Regions from separate parts of the Bradyrhizobium sp. Mp19 genome, predicted to be linked through region 3. Evidence: predicted binding sites of a transcription regulator. Region 3 holds the regulator's gene; each other region holds the start of a gene.

Region 1 (5,569 bases), on a different contig from region 3:
TCATTCCCCGATGCGCAATTGCGCATCTGAGGGCATCGCGCAGCGATGAGCCCGGAATCTCAAGGGTGAGCTGCCGTAGCCCGGATGGAGCGGAGCGAAATCCGGGGCAGTCTCTTCCGCGGCCGCATCGTTCCCGGATTGCGCTGCGCTCCATCCGGGCTACGCAGTCCAGACTTCTCGGCGCTGCGGCTTTACAACTCCAGCTCCCAGGTCTCGCCGACCAGGTCGACCCCAAAGCTGTGATGCTTCTCTTCTTTCACCCGCTGAAAACCGGCGCGGGCGTAGATGCCGCGCGCGGCGACCAGGATGCTCTGGGTCCACAGCGTCATCTTTTTGTAGCCCTTCTCGCGCGCGGCGCGGATGCATTGCTCGACCAGGGCGCGGCCGACGCCGAGCCCGCGCGCCTTCTCCTCCACCAGCAGCAGGCGCAGCTTGGCGACCCCGTCGCCGCCGTCGACCAGGAAGATCGAGCCGACCGGCTCGCCGTCGACCTCCGCGATCCAGCAATGCTCGCGGGCGGGATCGAACGATCGCAGAAACTGCGCGCAGATCTCGGCCACCAACGCCTCGTAGCTGATGTCCCAGCCATATTCCTCCGCGTAGGCTTGTCCCTGCCGCGAGACGACCCAGCCCATGTCGCCGACGCGATGGCTGCGCAGCAGGAAGCCGACCGGTTTCCCGGCGGGCGGCTCCAGCGATAGCTCGATCGTGCTCATGGCGCGCACCACCGCGGCGCGACGGTCGCTGTCCATCTGCTTCAATAGCGCCCCGACCTCGCTGCGCGAGCGGCGGTCGAGATCGGCGGCAGCAGTGCGGCCCTTGGCGGTGAGGGCCACCTCGTTGACGCGCTTGTCGGCCTTCGAGGGCTTGCGTGTCACGATCTGGCGCTTTTGCAGCGCCGCCAGCGTGCGGCTGACGAAGCCGGCATCTAGGTCGAGATCGCGCACCAGATCGGTCGCGGTGCAATTTTCGCGTTGCGCGAGCTCGTAGATGATCCGCGCTTCCTGCAACGTGAATGGCGAGTGCAGCAGCTTCGGCTCGATGATGCCGAGCTTGCGGGTATAGAACCGGCTGAAGCCGCGGATCGCGGCGACTTGGCTCTCGAGGGCGGTGTCATGGGAATTTGATTTCATCAAGTATATTATTTGACGGAATCAAATAATCCGCAAGCGCTTTATTCAGGCCACCATGATCCGGCTGCGCAGCATGGTGCGGGAGGAGCGGCCAAGCCGGCGCAGCAGGCGCGCCTCGGAGCGGCGGGCATCGGGCCGGTAGCCGCCGATCCGCTCGTAATGTTCGCGCGCGATCAAAAGGCCTTGTTCGGCCGAAGGCCCGGTGATCATCCGGGCGACGAATTTGAGGCCGTCGCGCAGGCCGGGGTCGGTGTAGGGCGCGCGGGCGTAGCGGAAGATGCCGGCGCGGTCCTTGCCGCTGGCCGCCACCATCTGGATGAACTGGGTGGATTCCTCGATCCAGCCGGCATCGAGCACCGCGCCCGGATGCAGGAACATCAGCCAAGGCGACCGCGCCTGCCGCGCGCCTGCCGCAAGCGCTGCGGCGCGCGTGCCCTCGAAGCGCAGGAAGCGGCAGCCGGCGACGTCGGCGACGCGCTCCATCACATCGCTGTTGCTGCGGTCGACCAGCAGCACTTCGCGGATGACACCCGCGGCCGCGCCCGGCACCAGCGCCGCCAGGGTTGCGACCGCGGTGCGCTCGACGCCGTCGGTTGGAATGATCACGCTCAGCATGATTTTGAGGCTTCGATGGCTCAAACGATGGACAAACTCCGGCCGTGTTATCACCTTGTCATATTCAAAGCAGCCTGTTCGCCTGCAGAATTTTGTAGCAAGGTTCTGTGGAATTTCTCCGTTCATGTTCTTGATTTGTTCTCGTGCTGTGTTAGCTTCAGAACATGAGCCGAGCATCCTCTCATGCCCTCAAGCACCCGCCGGTAACGGCGCCCTCCGATAACCCGGCGGGTGCACCTTCCCCTTTTCCCGAGCTTGCGGTCGCGATCGAGCGCGAGCGGCGGCGCGGCCGCGGCGCGCAGTCCAACGCCAGCGGCCGCTACGAGGCCGGGGCCCGCGTCGCCTTCGACGACGGCTGGCAGAGCCTCGAAGATTTGCCGCCGTTCACGACCAGCGTGGCGCTCGACACCTCGCGCAAGGTGATCACCCGCAACGACTCGCCCGACATCGGCTTCGACCGATCGATCAATCCCTATCGCGGCTGCGAGCACGGCTGCGTCTATTGCTTCGCGCGGCCGACCCACGCCTATCTCGGCCTGTCGCCGGGGCTGGACTTCGAATCGAAGCTGTTCGCCAAGCCGGATGCACCCGCGCTGCTCGAGAAGGAACTGGCGGCGCCGGACTACGAGGCGCGGATGATCGCGATCGGCACCAACACCGATCCCTATCAGCCGATCGAACGCGACCGGAAGATCATGCGCAGCATCCTCGAGGTGCTCGAGCGCGCCGGCCATCCCGTCGGCATCGTCACCAAGTCGGCGCTGGTGACCCGCGACATCGACATCCTGGCGCGGATGGCCAAGCGCAATCTCGCCAAGGTCGCGCTCTCGGTGACGACGCTCGACCCGAAGCTCGCCCGCACCATGGAGCCGCGGGCGTCGACCCCGCCGAAGCGGCTCGAGGCGATCAAGCGGCTCGCCGACGCCGGCATCCCGACCACGGTGATGGTCGCCCCCGTGATCCCGGCGCTGAACGACTCCGAGATCGAGCGCATCCTCGATGCCGCCGCGCATGCCGGCGCCAGGGAGGCGAGCTACGTGCTGCTGCGCCTGCCGCTCGAGGTGCGCGATCTGTTCCGCGAATGGCTGATGGCGAATTATCCCGACCGCTACCGTCACGTCTTCACGCTGATCCGCGACATGCGCGGCGGCCGCGACTACGACTCGCAATGGGGCACCAGGATGAAGGGCACCGGCCCGATGGCCTGGATGATCGGCCGCCGCTTCGAGATCGCCTGCGAAAAGCTCGGCCTCAACAAGCGGCGGACCAAGCTGACCACCGATCACTTCGCCAAGCCGAAGCGCAGCGGACAGCAACTCAGTCTATTCTAGGTGAGGGTGTAGCCCGGATGGAGGGCAGCGAAATCCGGGGCTCGTCGACCCCTGGCCAAAGATTTCCCGGATTTCGCTTCGCTCCATCCGAGCTACGAACATAACAATGAGTGAGTGCAAGAATGAGTAACACCCCGACCGCACGCTTAACCGTCCTCACGCTCGGCGTCAGCGACATGCGCGCCAGCATCGCCTTTTATGAATCGCTCGGCTTCACCAGGAAGATGCGCGCGACCGGCGAGGAGGTTGCCTTCTTCGAGACCGGCGGCACCGTGCTCGGCCTGTTCCCGTGGCATCTGCTCGCCGCCGATGCGGGGCTGCCGGATCAGCCGCGGCCGTCAGCGTTCCGCGGCGTCGCGATCGCCTGGAACTGCAACGACGACGCCGAGGTCGATCGCGTGATGGCGTTCGCGCTGTCGAAAGGCGCCAGGCTGCTGAAGCCCGCGCAGCCCACCAGCTATGGCGGCTATTGCGGCTATTTCGGCGATCCCGACGGCCACGCCTGGGAAGTGGTGCGCGCGCCGGGCTTTGAGGTTCGCGACGACCGCCGGGTGTCAATTCCCGATTAGAGCGGCGAATTGAATAGCGGGGAAGGGCGCCAGGTTCCCGGTTGCGCCGCGGGCCGGGCTTGATCACGATCCCCGCATGATTCGGGACAAGTCCAACAGCACGGTTAAGACCGCGTCGAAGAAGAAACCGGCCGAGCCGCCCAAGCCGGACAAGCGCGTCATCGTGGTGACGCGGCCGAGCTTTCGGCGCGAGCGCGCGCTGATCAAGCGCGGCGTCTGGCCGGTCGCCGGCTGCGACGAGGCCGGGCGCGGGCCGCTGGCGGGTCCCGTGGTCGCCGCCGCCGTGGTGCTGGACCCAAATCGGATTCCCAAGGGCCTCGATGATTCGAAGCGGCTGACCGTCGAGCGCCGCGAGGAACTGTTCGAGGAGATCTGCGCCACATCGGCGTTCTCGGTCGCGGTGGCGTCGCGGGCGCGGATCGATCGCGACAACATCCTGCGCGCCTCGCTGTGGGCGCTCGCGCGCGCCGTGCATGCGCTGCCGGAAATGCCGAAGCACGTCTTCGTCGACGGCCGCGACAAGCTCGCCACGCCCTGCGACTGCGACGCCGTGATCGGCGGCGACGGCATCGTGGCCTCGATCGCGGCGGCCTCGATCATCGCCAAGGTGACGCGCGATCGCCTGATGTGCGCGCTGGCGCTGGATTGTCCCGGTTACGGCTTCGAGCAGCACAAGGGCTATGCGGTCCCCGAGCACCTCGAGGCGCTCGACCGGCTCGGCCCCAGCAGCCATCACCGCACCTTCTTCGCGCCCGTCGTCGCCGCGCGGCTGAAGCATTTCCCGGTCCCGGCGGAGCCGGATCTGTTCACGATCGACGCCGAAAGCGAAGCCGCGGCCTCCGAAGCGGCGTAGGCGCACCGTCTCCAACCACGCGACGCTGTCATCGCCCGCGAAAGCGGGCGATCCAGTATTCCAGAGGCAGTCGTTTTTGATCGAGAGGCCGCGGCGTACTGGATCACCCGCTTTCGCGGGTGATGACAGCGGAAGCGGGGGATGACAGCGGAGACTGAGACTTTACAGTGCAGTCTGGCGCGACACCGTTGCCTCCACCGCCGCCGCCGTTTATCAAAAACCCTCGGGATCAGATGGCGCCGCTTGATAGGGGTGGCTGGGCATTTCAGGCGTTTCATGCGGTTTACCTCCCTGGTTGTCGAACTGATCCGCGCCCGGCCGCGCCTCGTGGTCTGGATCGTGGTGCTGGCGCAGGCCGCGATCTGGCTGTTCCTGCCGGCCATCTTCTACGGCAGCCCGCCCGGCAACCTCGCCGCCATCCTCGCCTTCGGCCGCGAATACCAGGTCGGCACCGACATGGGGCCGCCGCTCGCGTTCTGGCTCGCCGACATCGCCTTCCGCGCCGTCGGCAATCACGTGTTCGGCGTCTATCTCCTGGCGCAGGTCTGCGAAATCGTCACCTTCATCGCCTTCTACGCCCTGGCGCGCGCCATCGTCGGCGGCCCGCAGGGCGTGCTGGCGGTGCTGCTGTCGATGACGGTGGTGGTGTTCTCCTCGCCGAGCGTCGAGTTCGGCCCGCTGATCCTGGCGCGCCCGCTCTGGGCGCTGCTGCTGCTGCATTCCTGGCAATTGATCGGGCAGAACCGGCGCAGCGCCTGGTTCGCCTGGTCGATCGATTGCGGCCTCCTGCTGCTGACGACGCCGGCGGCGATCGGCATGATCCTGCTCGTGACAGGCTTTGCGCTCGCAACCGAGCGCGGGCGGCGCATGCTCAAATCGGTCGATCCGATCTACGCGCTGCTGGTCATCATCGTGCTGGCGCTGCCCTACCTGATCTGGCTGGTCCGCGCCGACGTGCTGGCGCTGCCGGCCTTGCCTGCACTCGCCGATCTCAAGGCGCGCGCGCTGCGCTGGGGCGTGGTGCTCGGCGGGCTGATCGTGGCGACCACCGCGATCGCGCTGCTGGCG
Region 2 (5,569 bases), on a different contig from region 3:
CATCGTGCATGCGCATGGCGGCCAGGTCTATCTCGACGGCGCCAACATGAACGCGCAGGTCGGGCTCTCGCGGCCCGGCGATTACGGCGCCGATGTCAGCCATCTCAATTTGCACAAGACCTTCTGCATCCCGCATGGCGGCGGCGGCCCGGGCATGGGCCCGATCGGTGTGAAGGCGCATCTTGCGCCTTATCTGCCGGGTCATCCCGCAACCGACGGCACGACGGCGCACGCCATCGGCCCGGTGTCGGCCGCGCCGTTCGGCTCGGCGTCGATCCTGACCATCTCCTACATCTACATCCTGATGATGGGCGGCGAAGGCCTCACGCGCGCCACCGAGATCGCGATCCTCAATGCCAACTACATCGCCGCACGGCTGCAGCCGCACTTCCCGGTGCTGTACCGCAACGAGCGCGGCCGCGTTGCGCATGAGTGCATCGTCGATCCGCGGGCGCTGAAGACGACGAGCGGCGTCACCGTCGACGACATCGCCAAGCGGCTGATCGATTACGGCTTCCACGCGCCGACCATGAGCTTCCCGGTGGCGGGCACGCTGATGATCGAACCGACGGAATCGGAGTCGAAGTTCGAGATCGACCGGTTCTGCGACGCCATGATCGCGATCCGCGACGAAATCGCGGAGATCGAGAAGGGCCGCTGGAAGGTCGAGGCCTCGCCGCTGCGCCACGCGCCGCACACCGTCCACGACATTGCCGACGATGACTGGAACCGGGCCTACACCCGCGCCGAGGGCTGCTTCCCGGCCGGCGTGTCGCGGTCCGACAAATACTGGAGCCCGGTCGGCCGCGTCGACAACGTCTATGGCGACCGCAACCTGGTATGCTCATGCCCGCCGGTCGAGGACTACGCGCAGGCGGCAGAGTAAGCGCCCTTCTCGTAGCCATTGTTGTAGGATGGGTAGAGAGCAGCGAAACCCATCACTGCTGATCACGCTCCGTGAACGATGGGTTTCGCGGAGTTTATCATCGGGCCGCGCTTTGCGCGGACCCGTTGGCTCTACCCATCCTACGGTCCAGCGATCGTAACGTCCCTGCTAACTGCGGGACGAACGATAGCGAGGGCCGCCCGCGGCAGGAGGAAACATGCGCGAGGAATTCTGGTTTCATTTCCCGTTCCGCGTCCGCTATTCCGAGGTCGACGCGCAGGCCGTGGTGTTCAACGCCCACTACCTGACCTATTTCGACACCGCGATCACGGAATATTTTCGCGCGCTCGGCTATGATTATCTCGGCGAAGTGGCGCGGACCGGGATCGACTTTCACACCGTGAAGTCGGTCGTCGAATACAAGGCGCCGATTCGGTTCGACGAGGACATCGAGGTCTGCGTACGCGTCGCGCGGATCGGCCGCTCCTCGATCAATCTTGCGCTCGCGATCTTCGCCAAGGACTCCCATGACCTGCGCGCCACCGGCGAGATCATCTGGGTCGCGACCGACCAGAAAACGCACCAGTCGGTCGCCGTGACCGAGGACTTGCGGGCGCTGATTGCGAGCCGCGAAAAGGCGCTGGCGCGGGGGTAAGCGGACAATCCGAATTGCGCGGATTGAGTCGCAACGGTCCAATCCACGATCGGTGCTAGTGCTTGAGTAGCGCGGGGGCCCAGCGCCAAAGGCTGTCGTTGGTGAGATGCGTGCCACCCCACCAACGATCGATCGGATTGTGGCGACTGAAGTCCTCCTTATGGGCAAGGACAGCCTCGCCGAATTCAGTCAGCGACAGCCGGCTTCGCTGATACGCCTCCATACGCGCGCGCAAATTCTCAGGGGCGATGACGCGTAGCTCATCATCGAGCCCGGCGATCGCGGGCCGCGGCCCATGCGCGAGCCCCTGAAGCAGCGTGCCGATTTCCATGTCGGTGAACACACCGCGTTGACGAAAGCCGCGAAGGTAGAACAGCCCGTTCGTCCCCATGAAGCCCGCCGCAATCAGTTCGAGCAGTCGCAGTTCGGTCGCGCCAAGTCCCGATCCGCTCCACGGAAGCTCCTGGAGCAAATCAAGCAGCGCCGGCCTCAGCAAGGGAAAGCCGCTGAGGTCTCGATGCAGCGTATCGAAGCAGGCCTCGGGCGTTGCCGCTCGATACGCCTGCCAACAGAGACTTGCAGTCTCGAGGTCGGCAGGCCGTATGTTGATCAGCGGCACCTCGTTCCATCCGCGCCATGTCTCGTGCATCATCGACAGATCGAACGCGACCAGGCGCAATTTCAGCTTGGCCGCCATCGCCGGGTAGGCCCGGAAATGATCGAGCAACCAAATCAGCTGCAATTGATCCATTGGGTTCGGATCGAACCAAAGCTCGATAATCTCGTAAGGTTCGCAGAATTCGATCAGTGCGAGATGCCGGCGCGCACGGGCATCCTGAGGCCACTGGCTCTGTGAGCTCCAGTGCGACCAATGTCCGACTGAATCCTGGTCCGACCGTAATCCGAAGTAAGCCTCAAGCTCTCCTGGCGGCGGCAGCGGTCCACCAACAAACCGAAAGCCGGATGTAATAGCGATCTCGGTGAGCCCCGAACGCGCGAGGCTAAGGCCGGACGGGCTGGTCAGGATCAGGCGTTTCATCCGCTCAACTCTCTCGACGCCAGGCACAAAGCGAAACGGGCGCCGAAGACGTCGGCAACTCAACGTCCTCAGCGCCCGCTTCCAGCGAAATGATTGAGCCTTGCGGCTTACTCGTCGGCAGGCTCCTCGCCTTCGGCGTCGCGCTCGGGCGTGCCGGCGAGGATCTGCTCGGAAATCAGGCCGGAGTTTTGCCGGATCGCGGCTTCGATCTTGGCGGTGATGTCGGGATTCGACTTCAGGAATGCCTTGGAATTCTCGCGGCCCTGACCGAGCCGCTGGCTGTCATAGGAGAACCAGGCGCCCGACTTCTCGACGATGCCGGCCTTGACGCCGAGGTCGAGGATCTCGCCCATCTTGGAGACGCCCTCGCCGTACATGATGTCGAACTCGACCTGCTTGAAGGGCGGCGCCAGCTTGTTCTTCACCACCTTGACGCGGGTGGTGTTGCCGACCACCTCGTCGCGCTCCTTGATCGCACCGATGCGGCGGATGTCGAGGCGGACCGAGGCGTAGAATTTCAGCGCGTTGCCGCCGGTGGTGGTCTCCGGCGAGCCGTACATCACGCCGATCTTCATGCGGATCTGGTTGATGAAGATCACCATGGTGTGGGACTTGTTGATCGAGGCGGTGAGCTTGCGCAGCGCCTGGCTCATCAGGCGCGCCTGCAGGCCCGGCAGCGCATCGCCCATTTCGCCCTCGAGCTCGGCCTTCGGCACCAGCGCCGCAACCGAATCGACCACCAGCACGTCGACCGCGCCGGAGCGCACCAGCGTGTCGCAGATCTCCAGCGCCTGCTCGCCGGTGTCCGGCTGCGAGATCAAGAGCTCGTCGATGTTGACGCCGAGCTTGCGCGCATAGACCGGGTCGAGCGCGTGTTCAGCGTCGATGAAGGCGCAAATGCCGCCCTTCTTCTGGCCTTCCGCCACGGTGTGCAGCGCCAGCGTGGTCTTGCCCGAGGATTCCGGCCCGTAGATTTCGACGACGCGTCCCTTCGGCAGGCCGCCGACGCCGAGCGCGATATCGAGCCCGAGCGACCCCGACGACACCGTCTCGACATCCATCGACCGGTCGTTCTTGCCGAGCTTCATCACCGAGCCCTTGCCGAACTGGCGCTCGATCTGGGAGAGCGCGGCTGAGAGGGCCTTGGACTTATCCATGGAGGATCCTTCGACGATACGCAGTGCGGTGGCGGACATTTGGGATGTGCTCCTTATGGCGGGGATTCGCTAGCGGGAAAAACGGGCGATGAGATCGGGTAGAATGCGTTGTTGATTGGAACTTCGTACCACGTTTGTTCTATGTTCGCAATATGTTCTTTCAGGCCAGGAGGTGCCGGCCCGTTTCCATCCACAATGGCCTGCTTTGATTTTTGGAGCGGCCTGGTTTGGGTTTAACCCCGCCGCAACCAAGGGTTAGCCGATGTTCTCGGTAGGACTACTGAGGAGGCTCTCAGATGTTCTGGCCCCATGACTTCCTGCGGGTCGCGATCTGTTCTCGCGGAATATTTACTGGAACAATCGGCCCGGCAGTGCCCTTATTTGGGGGCCCCCAGCCAGACAGGTAGCCCCCCGACTGCTGGAGGAAAACCCGCCTCCGGGACGGGTTGGCGGCCCCCTGTTGGGGCCGTTTAAAATTCCGTAGTTCTCCGGCCAAGAACAAAGTTCCGGGCCGTACTGCGTCTTGCGCCCGAAGTTCCCCTGATAATCAACAAGTTAACCGGACAGGCTCGACCGCGTCAGATAACGGTTGGCACAATCTGCATACTACCTTCGTACCCCTCCTGAGCCCTGGAAAAACTCCGTAGCGTTCGACGGGAAGACTCGGGTTCCGCCAGTGTTCGTAACATTGGCCTGCTCAACCAACGCGAATTGCGCGGCGCTGGACAGGCAACACGGCTGGCGACGGTTCCCTGGCGACGCTGCCGGCGGACGAATCCTTTCCGGAATCCACAACGACGGCTCGAACGGGCGCGGCCTTTCACACGACCTTTTTACGGGTGCCAACTATTACTACAACCAATGGTTTAAAGATCGACGACCGCCCTTCATTCGCGGAACCGTTACAGATGATCCACAGGGGCATCGAGTTCAGCGTCACTCAGCTGATGGCTGGCGTCTGGAAATGGCGCTTCCAGATCGGCGATCGCGTCTTCACGGGCAAGACCGAAGCAAAGCTCGATCTTCTGGCGATCCGCCGCGTGCAACTGCGGATCGATCGCGAGCTGAACAATCTGGAGCGGGAACGGACCCGCGGCAGCAATGGGGACTGAGGCACGGCCTATCGTGCACGCCCCGGTGCCCTGACCGGCCGGCCCTCGCGCTTCGCTCGAAAACGCTTCAATCCGCGCTTGCCAGCCGCCGCATCGTGAACTCGATGTCGCCGCCGGGGAGCTCGCGCCAGCTCTCGACGGCGCTCATATAGGCCGCCTTCGGGTAGCGCTTGAGAAAGTCGCGCGCCCTCACGCGGGCCTGATCGCGTGGCAGGCTGAAGGTCTCGCGCAGATAGCCGTCGTCCGGCTTTCGCCGCTCGGCCATCCGGCTGGCGAGATCGCGCGGACGAGACACCATGCCGCAACTCCGGACCAACTGACGACACCCCAATATAGGGGCGGCGGCAGGAGAATCCGAGTCTGCGGGAGACGGATGACGTCGCCCCGAACGGGCGTTACTGGCTACGCGGCGCGGCGCTTCCGGGCTGCGCCGAACTTCCGGTCTTGGTCTTCGGCTTGGCGGGATGGGCGGCCGCCTTCGGCGGATCGCTGCGCACGACGCCCCAGGGATCGGACGATCCCTTGGCATCGGGAATCTTGCTGAGCGAGTCCTTGTAGGCCTTGTCCCTGACCGCGTCCTGCTCCTTCTCCTCCTGGGTCCTGGTCTTGACCTCAGGCATCAGGTTGACGTTCGGCATCTGCGCATAGGCCGGCGCCGACAGCAGCACCGCAACCGCGACTGCGCACAAAACTCTCATGAGTACGCTCCTTGCATTTTCG
Region 3 (5,569 bases):
GGTGCGCGCGCTGCTCGCGCTGTTTCCGGCGCTGACGGCGGGGCATCCGATCAAGAAATGGGCCGCGGCGGCAGCGCTGGTCGCCGCGGCGTTCTATCTGTTGCTGTCGGGCGCGGAGGTCGCGACGCAACGGTCGTTCTTCATGACCGCCGTGGTGCTGCTCGCCGTGATCGTCGACCGCCGCGCGATCACCTTCCGTACGCTGGCGGTGGCGGCGCTGATCGTGCTTGCGATCGCGCCGGAAGCGCTGGTGCATCCCAGTTTCCAGATGTCGTTTGCCGCGACGCTCGGGCTGGTGGCGCTGGTGCAGATCGGGCTGCCGAACCTATTCGCGTCGCCCGACCATTCGGCGACCGCGCGCGTCGCGCTGTGGGGCGGACGTGAGCTCACGATGCTGATGCTGGCCTCGCTGGTGGCAGGGCTTGCGACGACGCCCTACGCCGCCTTCCATTTCCACCGCGTGACGCCCTACGGGCTGCTCGCGAACCTCGCGGCAATGCCTGTCGTGTCGGCGGTCGTGATGCCGGCCGGCCTGCTGGGGCTCCTCGCCATGCCGTTCGGCTTCGACGGCGTGTTCTGGGCGATCATGGGCCTTGGCATCGACTGGATGATCCTGGTGACGCAATGGGTCGCCGCACTCCCGGGCGCGGTCGGCCGCATGGCGGCGTTCGGCATCGGGCCGCTGATCGCAGCGAGTGCCGGCATCATCCTGCTCGGGCTGCTGCGCACGCCGCTGCGTTGGTCTGGCGCCGTGCTGCTGGTGATGGCCTCGGTTTGGGCGCTCAGGGTGCCGCAGCCGGACGTGCTGATCTCCGGTGACGGCCGCAACGTCGCGGTGCGTGGCGGTGACGGGCGGCTGCATTTGATGCACAGCGCCAAGGATGCGTTCCTGGTCAAGGAGTGGTTGGCGGCGGACGCCGACGCGCGGACCGCCACCGATGCGTCGCTCGGCGAGGGCGTCTCCTGCGATGCCGGCGGCTGCGTGACCCGGGGACCTGGCGGCGCCTTCGTCGCACTCGCGACCCGGCCAGAGGCGCTGGCGGACGACTGCGAGCGCGCAGGCCTGATCGTGACGGCGCGGCCGGCGCCGCAGGGCTGCGGGGCATCGGTAATCGATGCCGAGCGGCTGCGCCGCCACGGCGCGCTGGTGCTGCGACGGATCAGCGACGGCTACGCCGTCGATGCGGTGAAGCCCGGCGGGATCGACCGGCCGTGGTCGCCGGCGGTTCCGGGCGACGGCGAGAGCGAGACGACGCTGCGCGCGCCGGCCGCCGCGCCGCGGCCCGCCGTGGACGCGACGCCGGCCGAGACCGATCTGCAGGGCGATGATTAGCGGTGGTCCGGTGAGGGGCCGCTCGGCAGCTCGAACAGGCCGAGATGGTATTCGTCGGAATCGGGGCCGGCGTCGGGCTTCTTGACGAGGGTAAAGGAAGCCTCGGGAAATTGCTCCCAGACTTTCAGGTCGTCGGCCGTCACCGTCAGCCAACCGAACCGGAACATGTAGCGGCCCGGTTCCGTGACGCGTCCAGCCTTTTGCCATGTGACCTTATCGACCACCGCGCACGTCCTCCGTGCCCGATGATGCGCCAAGGCGCCGGCCGACGCAAACCTCCTCCTGCGCCCCGGAAGCGGGAGTCCGGGGTCGCCCGAAATTGCTTAGGTCATCCGCCGCCGAACAGCTCATTCCGCGGCGACGATGCGCTCAACCCAAGAACAGCGTTGCGAATGCGGAGGGCCGCCGCTCCACAACCTTCGGCTTCTGCTCGACCGGCGGATGCAGCGCCGGCAATTGCAGCACGCTGACGCGCTGTCCCTCGACCAGCTGGGTCACCAGCACATGGCTGCCGTCGGGGAATTCGACCGCATCATGATGCCGATCGGGCACGTCGGGCTCGACTTCGTTGAACACGCCGACGCGATAGTTCAGCGTCTTGGTCCAGATCCAGCGGCTGTCGTAGCGAACGTTCTCGGCGAAAGCGAGCTCGGTGCCCGGCAGCATGCAGACCGCGACAGTGGGATCGTTCTCCGAAGCAAAGCCGCGGGTCGACGTGCCGCGGAACGTCGTCGTGATCAGCGTCTCTCCGACAATGGCGGGGCGCGATGCCACGGCGTGCAGACTATAGTCACACATCGGATGGCTCCTCATTTCGAGGTAGCGACCCGTGCCTCTCCTTGAGGCATTAGGGCCTCTACCAGAGTGGACGATAGCGAACGAGCTTCTGCTCGTTTCTGGGCGATTGTACGACTGGTCCGAGACCGCCTCCGATCACAAACACGCGACGCTGCGCGAGAGGTATCGGAGCGCATCGGGCAGGCCGTACGCTACACTATCATGCAAGGAACGATCCGACGTGTTGCTCGTTCCCGGCCGCCGCAAGTATTTGCAATTCAGTATTTGCGATAAAGGCCGATCAGCTTGCCCTGGATGCGGACCCGGTTCGGCGGCAGGATGCGCACTTCATAGGCGGTGTTGGCCGGCTCGAGCGCGATCGATGCGCCGCGGCGGCGGAAGCGCTTCAGGGTGGCTTCCTCCTCGTCGATCAGCGCCACCACGATGTCGCCGGTATTGGCGACGTCGTTGCGCTGGATCAGCGCCATGTCGCCGTCGAGGATGCCGGCATCGACCATCGAGTCGCCGCGCACTTCGAGTGCATAGTGCTCGCCGGCGCCGAGCATGTCGGGCGGCACGCTGATGGTGTGGCTGCGGGTCTGCAGCGCCTCGATCGGCGTACCGGCGGCGATCCGGCCCATCACGGGGACCGCGACCGGACGGTTGCCGTCGTCCTCGGCGATCGGCGGCGTGCTGGCGCGCCGGCCGAGGGTGCCTTCGATGACGCTGGGCGTGAAGCCGCGGCGGCCGTTGCCGCCGCCGGCCGAGAGTTCGGGCAGCTTGATGACCTCTATGGCGCGGGCGCGGTTCGGCAGGCGGCGGATGAAGCCGCGCTCCTCCAGCGCAGTGATCAGGCGGTGGATACCGGACTTCGAGCGCAGGTCGAGCGCATCCTTCATCTCGTCGAAGGAGGGCGGTACGCCGGCCTCTTTCAGACGTTCATTGATGAAACGCAGAAGTTCGTACTGTTTGCGCGTGAGCATCTCGAGTATTCCCCCGGTTGATAGCGTCGTTCGATTCCGAGACTCTTCTGGTGGGGCCTGCAGGCGGGGCCTGACCTCAGGAGCATGTGCTCGTTGCACCTGCTTCCACGCGGCTTCCCGATTGTAGACACCAGTACTCGAAACAAATCATGAACGGACACTATATGTTCGATATGTGTTCCGCAACCACTTAATTTCCGGTGAACGGATCAGGCAACGCACAAGCGGCGGGGCGCAAAAACCCTATTCGGGCAGTGTCAGGATCTCGCATTCGCTGCCTTTGACGGCCGCAGCCGCGAACGGCGGACGCACGAGAAGTGCCCGTGCCGCAGCGAGATTCCCGAGCAGCGACGAGTCCTGCTGCGTCACCGGCATTGCGATCAGCGTCCCGTCCTCGCGCGCTTCGAGACGTGCACGCAGATAGTCCTCGCGCTGGTCGTTGGCGGCGAGGTCGCGGCCGAGCAGGGCGCTCGTGCGGCGATGATGGATCACTTTCCGGCCGTTCAGCGCCCGAATCAACGGCACCAGGAACAGGAAGGCGCAGACATAGGACGACACCGGATTGCCGGGCAGGCCGATCACCCGCATCGCGCCGAGCCGGCCATGCATCATCGGCTTGCCGGGCCGCATCGCAATCCGCCAGAACGTCATGTCGACGCCCTCGGCCTCCAGCGACCGCTTGACGAGATCGTGGTCGCCGACCGAGGCGCCGCCTGTCGTGATGAGGACGTCGGCGCCGGCCTCGCGCGCCCGGCGAATGCCGGCCGTGGTCGCCTCCACCGTGTCGGCGGCAACGCCGAGGTCGATGGTCTCGGCGCCCTCGGCGCGCGCCAGCGCCCGCAGCGCGTAGCCGTTGGAATAGACGATCTGGCCGGGGCCGGGTTGCGAGCCCGGCATCACCAGCTCGTCGCCGGTCGCCAGCACCGCGACCTTCGGGCGGCGGCGCACCGCAAGTTCCGGATAGTTCATGGCGGCCGCCAGCGACAGCGCGCGGTCGGACAGGCGGCTGCCGCCGCTGAGCAGCACCTCGCCGGCACGGAAGTCGACCCCGGCCGGGCGGATGTGCCGCCCGACGCTGGCGGCCTCCGTGATCGTGATGTGGTCGCCGTCGACGGCGGTGTCTTCCTGGATGATAACCGCGTCGGCGCCATTGGGGATCACGCCGCCGGTGAAGATCCGCACCGCCTCGCCGGCGCCGACCGTCCGCTCGAACGGCCGGCCGGCGGCGACTTCGCCGATCACCTTGAGCCGGGCCTTTAGATCAGCCGCATCGGCGGCGCGCACCGCATAGCCGTCCATCGCCGACATCGGCTGCGGCGGCTGGGTGCGCAGCGCGGCGAGGTCGTGCGCCAGGGTGCGGTGGTAGGCGGCATCGAGCGCGATCATCTCCTCCGGCAGCGGTTCGGCGCCGGCGAGGACGGCGGACAGGGCATCGGCAACCGGCATCAGGGCCACGCTCAGAGCTCCTCAATTCCTAATGTTCAAATACCAAGTGCGGTCAAAGCCCTTGCCACGTCATCCGTCGATGTCACGTGGATAGCATGAAGGCCGCGCGCCCGCGCACCTTCGATATTGGCGGCCAGGTCGTCGAAAAACAGGATCCGCGACGCCGGCACGCCGATGGCTTTTACCACATGATCGTAAGCCTCGGCGTCGGGTTTGCGGAAGCCGATGCTCGAGGACAGGAAGACGTTGCGGAAATGGCTGAGCAGCTCGGCATGGGCGACCGAGAAATGCGCGACATGGGCCGGATTGGTGTTGGAGAAGGCGTAGAGCGGCATCCGCTCGGCGGCCGCCGCGAGCAGCGGGGCGATGCCCGGCATCTCGCCGGTGAAGATCGCATTCCAGCCTTCGAGGAACTGGGCGTCCGTGATGTCGATGCCGAGTGTCCGGCGCAGGTTTTCGAAGAACGCCGCGTCGTCGATCCGGCCGATCTCGTGATGCTTGAAACTGTCGTCGACGACAAAGCGGGTGGCGAGCTCGGCGGGCGCACAGCCGGCATGCTGCGCCCAGTGCGCCATCACCTTCTCAAAGTTGATGTCGAGCACGACGCGGCCGATATCGAACAGCAGCACGTCGACGGAGTTGGGAGAGAATTGCGAGGTCATTGCATGAAACCGTGTACGAGAATTGCGGGCAGGCGGCAATGTCCTCGATTTCAGTGACCGGTGTGTGGATTGTACGTGGCGTTGCATTCATCGCGAGACTGTTCCCGCGCACACCACCGTCGTCCCGGCGAAGGCCGGGACGACGGTGAGGTTGGTTCGCGATTCAAGACGTCAAAAACCGCGGTGTCATCACCTGCGCATGCGGGTGATCCAGTATTCCAGAGACGCCGATGCTCGAGCGGAGGGGCCGCGGCGAAGCAGAAGGCGTGACCCTTCCAGAAGGAAGAACGAACGCCAGCTCGCGCCATATCCACCGCCGTCGTCCCGGCGAAGGCCGGGACCCATAACCACCGCATTTGATCAGGAAC

What was found. Region 3 encodes LexA, which represses DNA repair genes until DNA is damaged. Its sites were predicted from a motif close to TGTTCNNNNTGTGTTCNG; they were not measured.
Region 1: the regulator LexA is predicted to act here: its motif matches at 1,874-1,891, upstream of QJT82_RS31790 (PA0069 family radical SAM protein).
Region 2: the regulator LexA is predicted to act here: its motif matches at 3,880-3,897, upstream of recA (recombinase RecA).

Annotation. Positions count from the first base shown of each region.
Region 1 is NZ_JASAUT010000039.1:8,529-14,097, forward strand. Features, by position in the region: gene QJT82_RS31780 (helix-turn-helix domain-containing GNAT family N-acetyltransferase) at 192-1,133, opposite strand; gene QJT82_RS31785 (glycosyl transferase) at 1,179-1,748, opposite strand; gene QJT82_RS31790 (PA0069 family radical SAM protein) at 1,913-3,079, shown strand; gene QJT82_RS31795 (VOC family protein) at 3,202-3,648, shown strand; gene QJT82_RS31800 (ribonuclease HII) at 3,725-4,501, shown strand; gene QJT82_RS31805 (glycosyltransferase family 39 protein) at 4,778-5,569, shown strand, end outside.
Region 2 is NZ_JASAUT010000020.1:64,328-69,896, reverse strand. Features, by position in the region: gene gcvP (aminomethyl-transferring glycine dehydrogenase) at 1-886, shown strand, start outside; gene QJT82_RS22070 (thioesterase family protein) at 1,104-1,541, shown strand; gene QJT82_RS22065 (hypothetical protein) at 1,597-2,580, opposite strand; gene recA (recombinase RecA) at 2,688-3,776, opposite strand; gene QJT82_RS22055 (hypothetical protein) at 4,646-4,849, shown strand; gene QJT82_RS22050 (hypothetical protein) at 4,917-5,147, opposite strand; gene QJT82_RS22045 (hypothetical protein) at 5,245-5,547, opposite strand.
Region 3 is NZ_JASAUT010000053.1:49,396-54,964, forward strand. Features, by position in the region: gene QJT82_RS36160 (ComEC/Rec2 family competence protein) at 1-1,333, shown strand, start outside; gene QJT82_RS36165 (hypothetical protein) at 1,330-1,557, opposite strand; gene QJT82_RS36170 (hypothetical protein) at 1,703-2,131, opposite strand; gene lexA (transcriptional repressor LexA) at 2,389-3,093, opposite strand; gene glp (gephyrin-like molybdotransferase Glp) at 3,337-4,548, opposite strand; gene QJT82_RS36185 (HAD family phosphatase) at 4,575-5,201, opposite strand.